Regions from separate parts of the Zhongshania arctica genome, predicted to be linked through region 2. Evidence: predicted binding sites of a transcription regulator. Region 2 holds the regulator's gene; the other holds the start of a gene.

Region 1 (7,098 bases), 1.8 Mb from region 2:
CGCAACACATTTGCTATACTGCACAAAAAACTCTCCACAGGCATGTAGTACTAGACCTATGCAAAACTGGATTCCCAAAAGACACGCCGTTACCAAGTCCGACAACGGCAAGTTCCCGCGACGCCATTTAGCGCTTGCCGCTTCGACACTTATCGCCCTGGGATTATCTCTATTACTACTTCCCGGTGAAAACGCTGAAGCCAAGCGCACCGCCATCCCGCTGAACTTGGAGCTTAGTCCAACTCGAGCGGCAAGTATTCCAGCGGATTCAGTGGCGATAGAAGAAACAGAAAAACCTTGGATAGAGGTACAAGTAAAATCAGGCGACTCACTGTCCACTATATTTAGTCGCGCCAATCTCACGCCACAAGATCTACACGAACTACTGACCACCGCCCCCAAAGCTAAAGCACTCAACAAAATTCGACCCGGGCAAAAACTTGCATTTCAAATAGACGATAGCGGCGAGCTCGAAGCAATGAGCTATCAACTAGACAAACTCAATAGCCTCGTTTTTGAACGCGGCGTAACCGGCTTCGGCACCACCGAACTCGCCGAGACGCCAGAAATTCGCCAACGCGTCGCCAGCGCGACTATCACCTCATCACTATATAAAGCAGCGCAAGACGCAGGCGTAAACCAAAGTATCATCATGGAGCTTGCGAATATTTTTGGTGGGGTATTAGACTTTGTATACGACGTCCGCAAAGACGACTACTTCATTGTTATATATGAAGAGCTTTACCTACATGGCGAGAACTTAGGCAGCGGACAAATACTCGCGGCGCAATATTTCAATCAAGGTCGCTCCTTTGAGGCCTATCGCTACGTCAATACTCGCGGCGAAATCGACTATTTCTCGGAAAGTGGCGAAAGTATGCGCAAGGCTTTTTTACGAGCACCACTGGACTTCACCCGCATAAGCTCTGGCTTTAATCCGCGCCGCCTGCATCCCGTCTTTAAAACCGTGCGGCCGCATCGCGGCATCGACTACGCCGCACCTCGAGGCACACCTGTCTACGCCGCCGGCGATGGCCGTGTGGCAGCGGCCGGCTACTCAAAAGCCAATGGCAACTATGTCTTCATCAAACACGGTGAAGCCTATATGACCAAGTACCTGCATTTACATAAACGCGCAGTATCCAAGGGCGAGCGAGTTCGCCAGCGTGAAACTATTGGCTGGGTAGGATCGACCGGCTATGCTACCGGACCACATCTTCACTATGAGTTTTTGGTCAATGGCGTGCACCGCAATCCTGCGACAATCGTGACCAAATTACCGCCACCAACCAAGGTGAATAGCGGCGAAATGCCAACCTTCGAAAACCAAATATCTGGGATGCAACTACAGCTTAGAACCTACGCTGCGCAACGAAATTACACCAATATTGACGCGGGCTAATGGAATCACGCTATATAGGCTTGATGTCAGGCACTAGCCTCGATGGTATCGACGCAGCACTCATTCGCGTCGATGCCGATAACACCGTCCATTTCGAACACAGTATTTCAGCACCGCTTTCCCCAAAACTAAGAAGCGACATCCTTCAGCTTTGCGGAACAAGTCACGAAGAAATAGAACTGCTGGGCAGGACTGATAGGGAGATTGGCCGCGTTTTTGCCAACGCTGCGCTTCAATTGTGCGAAAGCGCCAAACTCAAGCCCGCCGATATAACCGCAATAGGCAGCCACGGCCAAACCGTGCGCCATCGCCCACCAAATACCGACCGCCATCACGAGCACGCATTCACCCTGCAAATTGGTGACCCCAACACCATCTCAGAGCTTAGCGGCATTACCACGATTGCGGACTTTCGACGTCGCGACATCGCGGCGGCGGGACAGGGCGCACCTCTGGTACCCGCATTTCATGCAGCGGCATTTAGAAGCGAAGCCGAGGACCGGGTTATTCTCAACATTGGCGGTATGGCGAATATTAGCCTAGTTAAACAAAATGGCGGCGTAGAAGGTTTTGATACTGGGCCAGGCAATGTCCTAATGGATAGCTGGATAAACGCCCGTATGCAGCGCGACTTTGATCGCGATGGCGACTGGGCGGCCAGCGGAAGGATCAACACCGCACTTTTGCAGCATTTTTTACAGGCACCGTACTACAGCCAGACTGGGCCCAAAAGCACCGGCCGCGAGCAATTTAATATGCTCACCATTGAGGAGTCATTAGCGTATTTCCCGCCAATAGCGCCTGCGGACGTGCAAGCGACATTGCTAGAACTTACCGCTCGCACAATTTGTGACGCAATAGAAAATGCCAGCACAGATCTGGCGCCCGTTTTTATCTGCGGCGGCGGTAGCGCCAATCTAGCCCTTCGCTCACGCATCTCCACCCTGCTCAGCAAGCGGGTGGTGTCGGACACCAACCAACTTGGTATTCCGCCAGATTGGGTTGAAGCCGTTGCCTTCGCATGGCTTGCCAAGCAAACCCTAAATCACTTGCCAGGCAATGTCCCCGCCGTCACCGGCGCGAACGGACCACGCATACTCGGCGCCATTTATTTAGCTTAGCACTCAGAACTTCATACCGACGCTGACGGTATACACCCATGGGTCGACCTCAATACTGCTAGTCAGCCTGTCACCACTGTCGAAGCGAATTTCCGCATCCGTATCAATATCTATCCAGCGCGCCGATGCATTTATCAACCAGCTTTCATCGATGTGATAATCCACCCCCGCTTGAAACGAGAGACCAATCGAGTCTTCTAGGTCTATTTTCCCACCGGTCAAACCCAGACCTGCAAAGGTAGTTTTAGCTTGGGGCGTTAACTCTTCATCAAAGATAAGCGTGTAATTTAAGCCAGCACCAACATAAGGCTGAAAACCGGAGATCGGAGTGAAGTGGTAAATACCGCTAAGTGTCGGCGGCAAGTGCTTAAAATCAGCAACATCAACGCCCTGAATCGCGCCCTTACCGGTAGCCGTATGCTCAAAAGGCGTTGCCGCAAGCAGCTCTATTCCCCAGTGACTATCCAGCAAATACTCTACTGTTATACCAAGCTGGGTATCGTTGGTAATACCCAGCGAGGAAGTTTGTCCGCCCAACACGAGCACTGAGCCATTCAGCTTAATATTGTCGCCATCTTCCCTAGGCTCTGTTGTGCTTGCACCCAAACGCACTACCCACTGACCCGGCTGATAAGCCATTTCGGATGCAGATAAAGAAGGGGCAATAACAGCAGCGGCAATGGCCGCGACCAAATAGATTTTTTTCATTTTTGAAGCCTCCACAGTAAAATTCTGTGGAGGCATTAAAACGGAAGATACAGCCGGGACATTTGATTTGAATCAGAAAATAACGGGGCAGGCGGACCAATCAAATAAAAACTGATCCAGCGCAATAAACCAAACTAAAAATTAAACCGAAAAAGATGAGCCACAGCCGCAGGTAGTGCTGGCATTGGGATTGCTGACCACAAAGCGCGAACCCTCAAGACCTTCAGTGTAATCGACCTGAGCACCGTCAATATATTGATAACTCAGAGGGTCAACTAGCACCGTGACGCCATCGCGCTGGACTAATGTGTCATCTTCCTCCGCAATTTCATCAAAGGTAAATCCATACTGAAACCCCGAGCAGCCGCCACCAGTGACAAACACACGCAATTTCAGATCGTCATTGGCCTCAGACTCAACGAGATTTTTAACCTTGGTCACGGCCTTATCAGTCAACGTAAGTACTGACGGCGTGAATTGTTCAACCGCAGACATATATCACCTCATTACTACATAGATGCAAACTTGCATCGCAATTGATGCAATTATCGGCTTTTCCGACTAAAACAGTCAAGTATTTCCCGAGCAGCCATTAAGGCCCGATCCTTAAGGCAGCAACGGCAAGCCTTGCAAACCCATCGTTTCTGGCAAACCAAACATCAGGTTCATATTTTGGATGGCCTGACCAGACGCCCCTTTCACCAAATTATCGATCACCGACAATACCACCACGGTGTCTCTATTCTGCGGCCGATAAATCGCCAAGCGACACGTATTCGCACCGCGTACTGAGCGAGTTTGCGGCAAACTTCCCAAGGGCATAACATCGACAAATGGTGCGTCGGCGTAGCGTTTTTCAAACATAAACTGCAGCTCATCTAAGGGTACCGCGGGATCCAGCAACTCTGAATACATCGTCGCGTGAATACCCCGCACCTGCGGCAATAAATGTGGCGTAAACGTCAGATTGACCGGACCACCAGCCGCTAAAGCCAATTCCTGTTCAATCTCTGGCAGATGACGATGCCCTGCAACACCGTAGGCCTTGAAGCTCTCAGACAATTCGGCATACAAGTTGTCAATCTTTGCCTGCCGACCCGCACCACTAACTCCTGAGGCGCCACTGGCGATCAAGCGTTTTGGGTCGATCAGCTTTTGTTCGAGCAGCGGAATCAAGCCAAGCTCAATGGCCGTGGGGTAGCACCCCGGACACGCTATCAACTTAGCGTCGCGAATCTTATCGGCATTGCGCTCGGGCAGGCCATATACTGCCGTGGCAAGCACATCAGGACAAACGTGTTCTTCGTTGTACCACTTAGACCATAGCTTCGCATCGCTAATTCTAAAATCCGCTGACAAATCTATAATCCGGGTTCCCGCCGCCAATAACTCTGGCACCATATTCATGGCAACATTATGCGGGGTAGCAAAAAACACCACATCACAACTTGCCAACGCCTTCACATCTGGCGAGGTAAAACGTAAATCCACCGCCCCGCGCAAACTCGGAAACAACTCATCAACCGCAACGCCATCCTCAGCGCGCGACGTAATCATTGCCACCTCCGCCTCGGCATGGGTAGACAATAACCGTAGCAATTCTGCGCCGGTATAACCGGTACCACCTACTATTCCAACTTTTAACACCCGAATATTCCTCCCTTAACGCTGTTCATTTTTTCTGCTCGACGACGGCGCCATCTGTTGCAGCCGCCGACGCTAACTCTTCTTTTTCACGGAGCAAGTGATCCCAACCCCGAACTAAATCTCTGGCTAACACATGGTATACAGGCTCAGCCATCACCAATTTCGATACCGCCGCCCCGACAAGCGCGCTAACCATAAGCGCGGGCAGTATATCGTGATTATTGCCCGTCAACTCCAGCACAATAACAAATGCCGTTATCGGCCGCTGAACCACGCCGGCAAAATAACTCGCCATACCCACCAAAATTAAGGATACCGCGGGCACTTGGGGAAACACCGGCCCCATCGCCGAGCCCAACTCGGCACCTGCCGCCAAACTCGGCGAGAAAATACCGCCAGGAATACCACTAAAATAGGTTAGCAGAGTCGCCAATATTTTACCCCCGGCTGTCAGCCAACTGCCCTCAGACTCACCAGCCAGCAATGCCCTTGCTTCCCCATAACCGCTACCCATGGTCAAACCGTCAGACAGTATTGCCATACAAGCCAAAAAGATCCCAATAATAAACGCGACTCGCAGGGGCCTCTTCGATACCAGCGGCGCAACGGCTCGATTGCCTTGAACCAAAAACAAACTAAACAGGCCGCCCAGTAAGCCACAGGCCGCGCTCACGCCTATTATATAAGGGTAATCTGCAAGCGGCATTGCGGTCACATCTGGAACACCAAAGTAACTGTAGTGCCCAGCGAATGCCAATACGACCACCCCCGAGAGGATAATCGCCATAATAAATGTCCCGGTGGTTCGCGCTTCCATCGATTGCTGCAACTCTTCGATAGCAAACACAATACCCGCAAGAGGGGCGTTAAAGGCCGCAGACACACCGGCAGCACCACCCGCCACAATCAAACTACTTTCCACTTGGCGCTGCTTCAACTTGGCCCATGTGCCAAATTTATACATGATCGCAGCCCCAACATGAACGCTGGGCCCCTCTCGCCCGACTGTTGCGCCAACTAGCAAACCTGCACAGGTTAGCAGCACTTTCAACACCGCCACCCGCAAAGACAAAAATGGCGCGCGCAACCAATGATAACTCTGCTTATGCGCCAACAACACCTGCGGAATACCGCTGCCTCGGGCGGCTTTACCCCCAAAATTCATCACCCATACAATGGCCATCAGTCCAAAAGGAGTAATCAATAGAAAGGCATAGGGGTAGCGATCGAAGACATGCTCGGTTACCGAAAAGCTTTCTTCAGACAGCCATGCAAAGCCCTGAATAACCAAACCAACCGTCAATGCACCGAACCAGAAAACGCCACGTGTCTTCCAGTCTTCGACTGTACCTAGCTGGCGGCGTGTATGGCGATTACCCAATACCCACCAAAGACGAAGTCTTCGGGCAGTCTGGGTGCGCTTTGTCTTGGGGATCATGTAATAAAGGGCCTGTGTGCAGGCGGCAGAACTTAATAAGAATGCGCCAAATAAAAATTAGTACGGCGGGCCGCAATTGACCGGTAGATATTGTATGCTAATTCACCGACAACACCCAGTGTCCCGGAATGTGACTCCGCCCAAATACGGCAAAATGCAGCCCCAACATTGGGCTTAAGCAAGGGTATTGAATCTATTATTGCCGCAATGCCCAGTATCACCAATTTAGGAACATCATCATGCTCTGGCTAAAAGCCTTTCATCTCATCACAATTATTTGCTGGTTTGCCGGTATTTTTTATCTACCTAGGCTATTTGTCTACCATGCAATGGCCGAAGACCAAGCCACACGCAATCACCTTAAAATCATGGAGCGTAAACTTTATCGCTTTGTAAGCCCATTTGCCGTGCTAACGATCGTATTTGGTATTTTGCTAATTGCACAAAACCCCAGCTACTATATCCACGCAGGCTGGCTGCAGCTCAAATTGCTTTTTGTTATCGCCCTAATTGCATACCATCTGCATTGCGGCCATTTAGTCAAAAAATTTGCCAATGACCAAAATCAACGTGGCCATGTATTTTATCGCTGGTTCAACGAGGCTCCTGTCATCGCCTTATTTGCAATTGTACTATTAGCCGTACTCAAACCCTTTTAAATGCCAAGCGACACCCGCACTGGCGATATTTAACCCAGCACGCAATAATACCCCCTTACCTTTTTGACTATTAAGATGCCTTCTATGACTAGCTCCGAGCAATTATTTGAAACCGCCCGCCAC
Region 2 (7,098 bases):
TCGTGGAACTGGCACACAGTTAAAATGGTTGCACGCGCCTCAAAGAATCGCGATGCCGTTGGCGCTGCGTCTTACGACTTTTTGATGTATAGCGGTTACCTTTCTATGGCCTACTACTGGGCGATGATGGCCGAAGTGGCCGCTGCGAAATTAGCAGAAGGTAGCAGTGATAAAGACTTTTACGAAGCGAAGTTAGAAACTGCAGAGTTTTACTTCTCGCGCTTACTACCGCGCGCTAAAGGTCACGCTGCCTGCATGAATAGCAGCACTGACAGCGTTATGGCGATGCCACTGGATCGTTTCACTACGCGCTAAGTTTGGCCCATCTGCGCCGCTCTCACGCTGTAACATTGTTGTTATAGCGTGAGACAAGAAGCGGTTCGAAGTGCTAAGCCATAAAAAAAGCCCTAACATTTCTGTCAGGGCTTTTTTTATGGCTTAGCGCTCCACATAATCTGTGCTTAAAACGTCACTTGCGACACCTTGTAAGCGGCACTGTTTTGTATGCCACAGGGGTTGGCTATCTCTTGGCTACTTCCGGGGCTTACTGCAAAAGACTGCACGCTCACTATCGCCTGCTTATCTATATCATCTTTGTAGTAACTGAAAACACCACTCACTTTAATATCGCAAGCATTGTGGACGGTAAAGCGCGTAGAAACTTTATCGTGATTAAAATAGGAACAACTCGACTGTTCCGAGGTAGCCGGGAACGTTTGCACGTCCCAATCTAAACAGTTCTCTGGTTCTGCGAACGCCGACATGGCCGACACACTGAAAAATGAGCACAAAACATAGCTTGCTAATTTAATATTCACAATACACCTACTGAGCTTGACGATGTTACTGCTCAACTTACGCTCAAACTGTCTTCTGCAGACAACTCCTTAGCGGCAGTAACAATGATCCTGACATCTAGAGTAGTGAAAATCCAAAGCAATTGGCAGTGCGTATAAGCACTTAAATTCGCCCCACACCTACTTTTATAGTTAACATAAACAATGAGTTGCGCGCTTTTTATAGTATATTCTCAGTAGTAACTAAGCCTTAGATTTGTGACAGCCATCGCAATTTATTTAAATCGTTAGAGATAAAACTCCTAGTTTTTATTGTTTACGCCCTCCAATAGACGCTTTAGCAGGCGCTCTTTTCCATTCAAAGCACCCTGTAAACCCAATACTGCCAGCACCCGACGTGAGGTATCTGTCTCCCTACCACCGTGAATAAAGGTGCTTAGTTTTTGACTCAAAGTCATACTCGCAAGCGCCTTTAAGCTTATCCCAGCTTCCAACTCTCCCTCGCTAAAGTCACAGCCAAAAGGGTAGGCTGGCATCATATTCTTTGCCCGCGCCCACGCCACATTGGCCTTGATAATATGAGGCAAGTTATTAGAAAACGCTTGCGGCACCCGATGGTCAGCAGACAATTTACCCGCAGCCTTCGCCTCAGCGAGCAAGCCAGCTTGAAAGCGCGAATCAGCAATATTAATCAATGCGATGCACACCTCCTCGTCGGTTTTAGAGCGCAAATCGGCAACACCGTATTCAGTAACAATAATGTCCCGCAAGTGACGTGGAATGGTACATGCACCGTAGTGGCTGACGATATTTGACACCGCTTTACCGCCTTGCGAACGAGTCGCGCGAATCATCAGCACCGAACGACCGCCCTCTAACTGATGCGCCATAGCCACAAAATTATACTGCCCTCCCACACCCGACAGAACTTGACCGCTCTCCAAGGTATCTGAAGCGACCGCGCCATTAAGACTCACATTCAAGCCGGTATTGATAAAGCGGGCCATTTGCCTCTGTGATTTATATAAACGTGGGTTGTTGTCTAGCTGATTGATTTTTTCCACCCCACACATAGCCAACTGCCGACGCTGTGCTTCAGGCATCTCGCGCAAAGCACGATAGAATTCACCACTGCCCAAAAAGAAACCGCCGTGCATCACCTTGCCATTGCGTAATTGCGAACCTAAACAATGTGCGGCCATAAATTTTTGACTATCGGGGTTTGCCATATTCGCGGGACAACTTTCACCCTGCGGCGAAAATAACTGGCCCTCGCTATAGCGACATTCGTCATTAAAAAAACCATGGTACTGCAGGGTATCGAAATCTTTACCCCGTAATTCTCGCACCCCCAATTCTGCCAGCAAAGCTAAGCAGTCAGGTGTCAACGCTAAGGGATTACACTGACCCAAATTAATTAATTCTTGCAGTGCCCAAAAGTCATAAACACGGCGGCGCAGTACGCCGGCCTCAAATAAATGTAGAAAACCTTCTACAAACATTTCAGTGGCGCCGTACAATCCTTGCTCAAAAGTATTGCGGCCGCCGATGGCATCCACTAAATCCGCGCTGTTCGAATCAACGTCAAATTTCTTTAGTAGTTCGCGGTAGTCGGCGTTGCGTTGATGACGGAGCAATACTGACTGAACAATTGCGTCACCCATTGCACCAATACCCAGCTGCAAGGTGCCGCCATCTCTGATTAAGGTACTGGCACGCAAACCGATGGCGTAATCAGCATCGGGAATCGGGGGCAGGCGAGGCACTTGAAATAAATCGTGTTGCTCACTATTTGTTAGCGCTAAAAAATCAAACTGTGCTGGGTCAATTTCGGCGTCGCCGTACATAAATGGCAAGCTGGGATGCACAACCCCAACCGCAACATAATCGCGTTTGGCTTGTTTCAATCGCGCCACCACTTCAGCCGAGGTGTCGGGGTTGCAACTCATACTGAGAGCCTCGCCTTCCTGCGAAAGTAGCTGGATCACTACATTGCAGCCTCGTGCCACCACATCTCTTGCCGCATGGGTATAATTTGAACTGATATAGTTTTGCTGCGCAGATACGTGACCTAGGCGACTGCCCGCTTTGAAATAAAACTCGCAAAGCTGAATATTTGCCGGCATCTCGCCCTTGCGTTCAGCCTGTAGATACAGCGGCTCACTGTACTTGGCATAGAGTCGATCAAAGACAGGATTAAGCAAACGCCCCCGAATGGGGTCACTTTCACGCGGGCGCGCTAAGCTCAGCGCAGTCAAAATCGTCAATGAAATACTGGGATCGCTGCTAGCTCGGCGATACAAGGCATCTATTAGCTCGACCGGCTTGCCTAAGCCCAAGGGCATCGCGACACGCAAGTCTTTTCCTAAGCGCTCGATAATTTGCTCAACACAGTAATCAACGCCAACCATCTCAAGTTTTGTTTGATGTAAGGACATTTATGCTCCTGAACGCTTAGGGAAATATCTTCTATGGGCCAAACATTTTGACAGCTATCAAGACAGACAGCGGACTCTGAGCATTTTTTAACAATCGACACACATTATCCAATGCTCAGCCCCGAGCCTCATCAATATAGTCGGTATTTTAGTCAAGGCAAGATAAGCGCACACCCGCAGAAAATGCGACAAGCAAGCTCCGACAAAGCCAGTTTTCGACCGCCCTATTGATACATATCAAAAGTCTAATCGCAGACTTTTGCTACGGTGGATTCTGGCAAGCCTCACAAAAAACATCTGGAACTAATATGAATCATTTACTGGATCAACTCGAAAATGATCATCGCCGTATACTGCGGCTTATGTATTTACTGAACAGAGAGCTCGACAAATTTGTCGGGCTTAAGACGGGCAAACACAATTATGATCAAGTCTTGGAGATACTCGATTATATCCAGACTTACCCAGAGGCTTGGCACCACCCAGTGGAAGATATCATTTTCAAGCAATTACTCACCAAATCTAATGTTAACCATCCTGCCATTGAAGAACTGCTTCATGCCCACCCTAGACTGGAAGCCCTAAGTGCGCAAATGGCCTATGTATTCGGTGAGTACCAAGCCGCGAATATGGTGCCATCGCCGCAAGCTATGAGGCTAGGTCGGCAGTACCACGCGGAGCAAATGTCGCATATCCATGCTGAACGCAGCATTTTCTCGCTAATTGACAAGCTGTTTAGCAACGCCGACTGGGATGAGGTTAATGCCAAAGTGGCTAGCCAACTCAAGTTCCGAGATTCACAGTCAATTGACGAAGGCTACATCCTGCGCTGCGAATCTATAACAGCTAAGCATGCTTTTACCGGTACGGGACTCCATTAATATGAATCTTATCAATACAAGTAATCACCCTGCGCCCGAGGCTAGCCCGGTGTTATTAAATGGCATAAACAAGACCTTGAGCGCTAAATATAGCGGCCCAGGCCCGCGCTACACGTCCTACCCCACCGCTTTGCAATTCAACACTGATTTCACCGAAAAAGAATACCGAAAACTATTACGCGAAGCTCGGAAAAGTGACGCCCCCTTATCTCTCTATGTTCACGTGCCGTTCTGTCGGTGGCTATGCTATTACTGCGCCTGTAATAAGATTGTTACCAAAGACCCGACTGTGAGTCAGCACTACCTGGCTTACCTAAACCGGGAGATTGAGATGCTCTCCAAGGAAATTGGCAATCGACGCCACGTTACTCAGCTACATTTCGGCGGTGGCACCCCAACCTTTCTCGACGACGCAGAACTAACAGAATTAATTCACTCGCTGGCAAGCCACTTCAATCTTGATGATGACAGTGAGAGGGAGTATTCGATTGAAATTGACCCTCGCACGGTCGATGGCGATCGTCTGGCGCTATTGCGAGGACTGGGCTTTAATCGCCTAAGTTTTGGGGTTCAAGATACCAACCCCAACGTGCAGGCCGCCGTGAACCGGCGTTATGACTTTCAGCAGCTCAAGTCATTAATGGCGCAGGCCCGGAGCTACCGCTTTAACTCCATTGCCATAGACCTAATTTACGGGCTGCCCAAGCAAACACTTTCTACTATGACGCAAACCTTAGATGACGTTATTTCTCTATCGCCCGACAGGATCGCTTTCTACCACTATGCCCACATGCCAGAACGGTTTCCCGCCCAGCGCGCTATCAACAGGCACACGGTACCCAATAGCGACCAAAAGCTGGAAATGCTGTGTCTAGCAGCTGAAAAATTCGCCCAGGCGGGCTATGTCCACATTGGCATGGATCATTTTGTTAAAAAGGCAGACAGCTTAGCGATCTGCCAGACAGAGGGCAGACTGCAACGAAACTTTCAGGGCTATTCGACCTGCCTTGCGCCAGATGTACTGGCCATGGGAGCCTCATCTATTAGCTCGATTCTTGGGAATTTTTCCCAGAATCACAAAGACCTTCACCACTACTATGATGCATTGGACAACGGCCACTTACCGGTAGCTAAGGGCTTGATATCGAATCAGGAAGATCGGCTGCGGAATTATGTTATTTCGCAGCTTATTTGCAATCTCAGCTTGGATTTCGACACTTTCCGGCATCTCTTCGGAATCGATTTCCGCGGGCACTTTAAAACAAACTTTGACGCACTAAAGGAATTGGAACACGATGGCATTCTCAAACTGTCTGAGCAGGGCATTATAGTCACTGACATTGGCCGTAATCTGTTGAGGAATATTTGCATGGTGTTTGATAATTATCTTGATGCAGAGACCTCGGCATACTCAAAAACCCTGTAAGACTTTTTAGCTAGCCTATTGTTAGTTTACAATAAGCTAGGCCACTGGCAAGCTGTTCATCGCCTTTCAAAGTGCTTAAAAAGTTTCGGGTTTATTTGTCCATGATTAAGACTGCAAGCAAACAACATAGCTGCCCACACGACCAAGGGATAAGCTGCAGCAACTGCCGCTTAAGCAGTATTTGCCTACCTTTGGCTCTAGAGAGGGAAGAAATAGTACAGCTGGACGATATTGTACAAAGAGGCCGCCCACTGCAAAAGGGACAGCATGTATATCGCGAAGGTGATACCTTCCAATCCATTTATGCGGTTCGTTCCGGTTCGATAAAAGCTTACAGCGTAAGCGATAACGGCGAAGAACAAGTCACTGGTTTTTATTTTCCCGGCGAAATTGTCGGCATGGATGGCATCGGCCAGAATCGCTACGCCAACTCAGCCCAAGCGATGGACGTCTCAGCGATCTGCGAGATCCCTTTTAGCCGCATAGAAGAACTCAGTGTTAAGCTTCCCACCATGCAAAAGCATTTCTTCAAATTACTCAGCCAAGAAATTGTAGAAGATCAACGACATATCACCCTGCTAAGCAAAAACTCGGCAGAGGCGCGACTGGCTTCTCTGCTTGTTAGCATCTCAGCACGGCATGCCCGCTTGCACTTATCGGCGGTATCCTTTCGACTTCCCATGTCACGCAGCGACATCGGCAACTTTCTCGGCCTGACCATTGAAACCGTCAGCCGGGTATTTAGCCGCTTTGCCAAGCAAGAACTTATTTCGGTATCAAATAAAGATGTCACCGTCATGGATATTGCTGCTTTACGAAAACTCGCCAACCTCGCCGAGTAAACGCACCTTACGCACAGCCTCAATAAATTTAAGCCTTTAGCGCACGCACTATTGATCAGGATCAACATCTGACGATAGTGATCCTGATATTGTCTCCCTCGCAACCACTCCACTTACAAGGAGAGACGGAGACCGTGGCGACATTCACCAGTAATCCCTTGGGATTTTTATTCAATACGCGTGCGCAGTGGCGAGCCGTTGGTTTACTCAACGACGATGAGCTTCTGACTAAGCTGCTATACCCCGTGATTCTAGCCATAGGCCCCTGTGTCGCCTGGTATTACGGTACCAGTCAAATAGGCTGGACCGTCGGTGACGGCGAGACAATCCTGATGACAAAGGAGAGCGCGCTGCATATCAACATCGCGTTCTATATAGCCATGCTTTGCTCCCTTGCCGTTATTGGTTACTTCATCCACTGGATGGCGGAAACCTACGGCAGCAAATCGTCTTTTTTGAAAGGCACCGTAGTGGCTAGCTACACCGCCACCCCCCTCTTTTTCGCTGGGCTCATCGGATTTTATCCAGTTTTCTGGGTGGATTTACTGATTGGCATCGGCAGCCTTGGCTGGGCCGTCTACCTGCTATATGTCGGTATTCCTGAAGTGATGAACATACCCAAAGAAAGAGGCTTTTTATACGCCTCTGCCGTGGTTGGTATTTGCATGGTTATCTTCATGTCCCTGATGGGTGCCGTGGTAATACTTTGGGACA

What was found. Region 2 encodes FNR, which switches genes on or off when oxygen is low (the NO sensors DNR and NnrR bind a similar motif). Its sites were predicted from a motif close to TTGATNNNNATCAA; they were not measured.
Region 1: the regulator FNR is predicted to act here: its motif matches at 3,294-3,307, upstream of AB4875_RS00020 (OmpW/AlkL family protein).

Annotation. Positions count from the first base shown of each region.
Region 1 covers NZ_JBFRYB010000001.1:1,710-8,807, forward strand. Annotated here, with positions in the region: gene AB4875_RS00010 (peptidoglycan DD-metalloendopeptidase family protein) at 59-1,402, shown strand; gene AB4875_RS00015 (anhydro-N-acetylmuramic acid kinase) at 1,402-2,523, shown strand; gene AB4875_RS00020 (OmpW/AlkL family protein) at 2,527-3,231, opposite strand; gene erpA (iron-sulfur cluster insertion protein ErpA) at 3,373-3,726, opposite strand; gene argC (N-acetyl-gamma-glutamyl-phosphate reductase) at 3,838-4,878, opposite strand; gene AB4875_RS00035 (chloride channel protein) at 4,904-6,316, opposite strand; gene hemJ (protoporphyrinogen oxidase HemJ) at 6,556-6,975, shown strand; gene hemL (glutamate-1-semialdehyde 2,1-aminomutase) at 7,060-7,098, shown strand, end outside.
Region 2 covers NZ_JBFRYB010000001.1:1,796,797-1,803,894, reverse strand. Annotated here, with positions in the region: gene AB4875_RS08180 (acyl-CoA dehydrogenase C-terminal domain-containing protein) at 1-315, shown strand, start outside; gene AB4875_RS08175 (hypothetical protein) at 462-818, opposite strand; gene AB4875_RS08170 (acetyl-CoA hydrolase/transferase C-terminal domain-containing protein) at 1,100-3,235, opposite strand; gene AB4875_RS08165 (hemerythrin domain-containing protein) at 3,544-4,116, shown strand; gene hemN (oxygen-independent coproporphyrinogen III oxidase) at 4,118-5,542, shown strand; gene fnr (fumarate/nitrate reduction transcriptional regulator Fnr) at 5,644-6,384, shown strand; gene AB4875_RS08150 (Yip1 family protein) at 6,519-7,098, shown strand, end outside.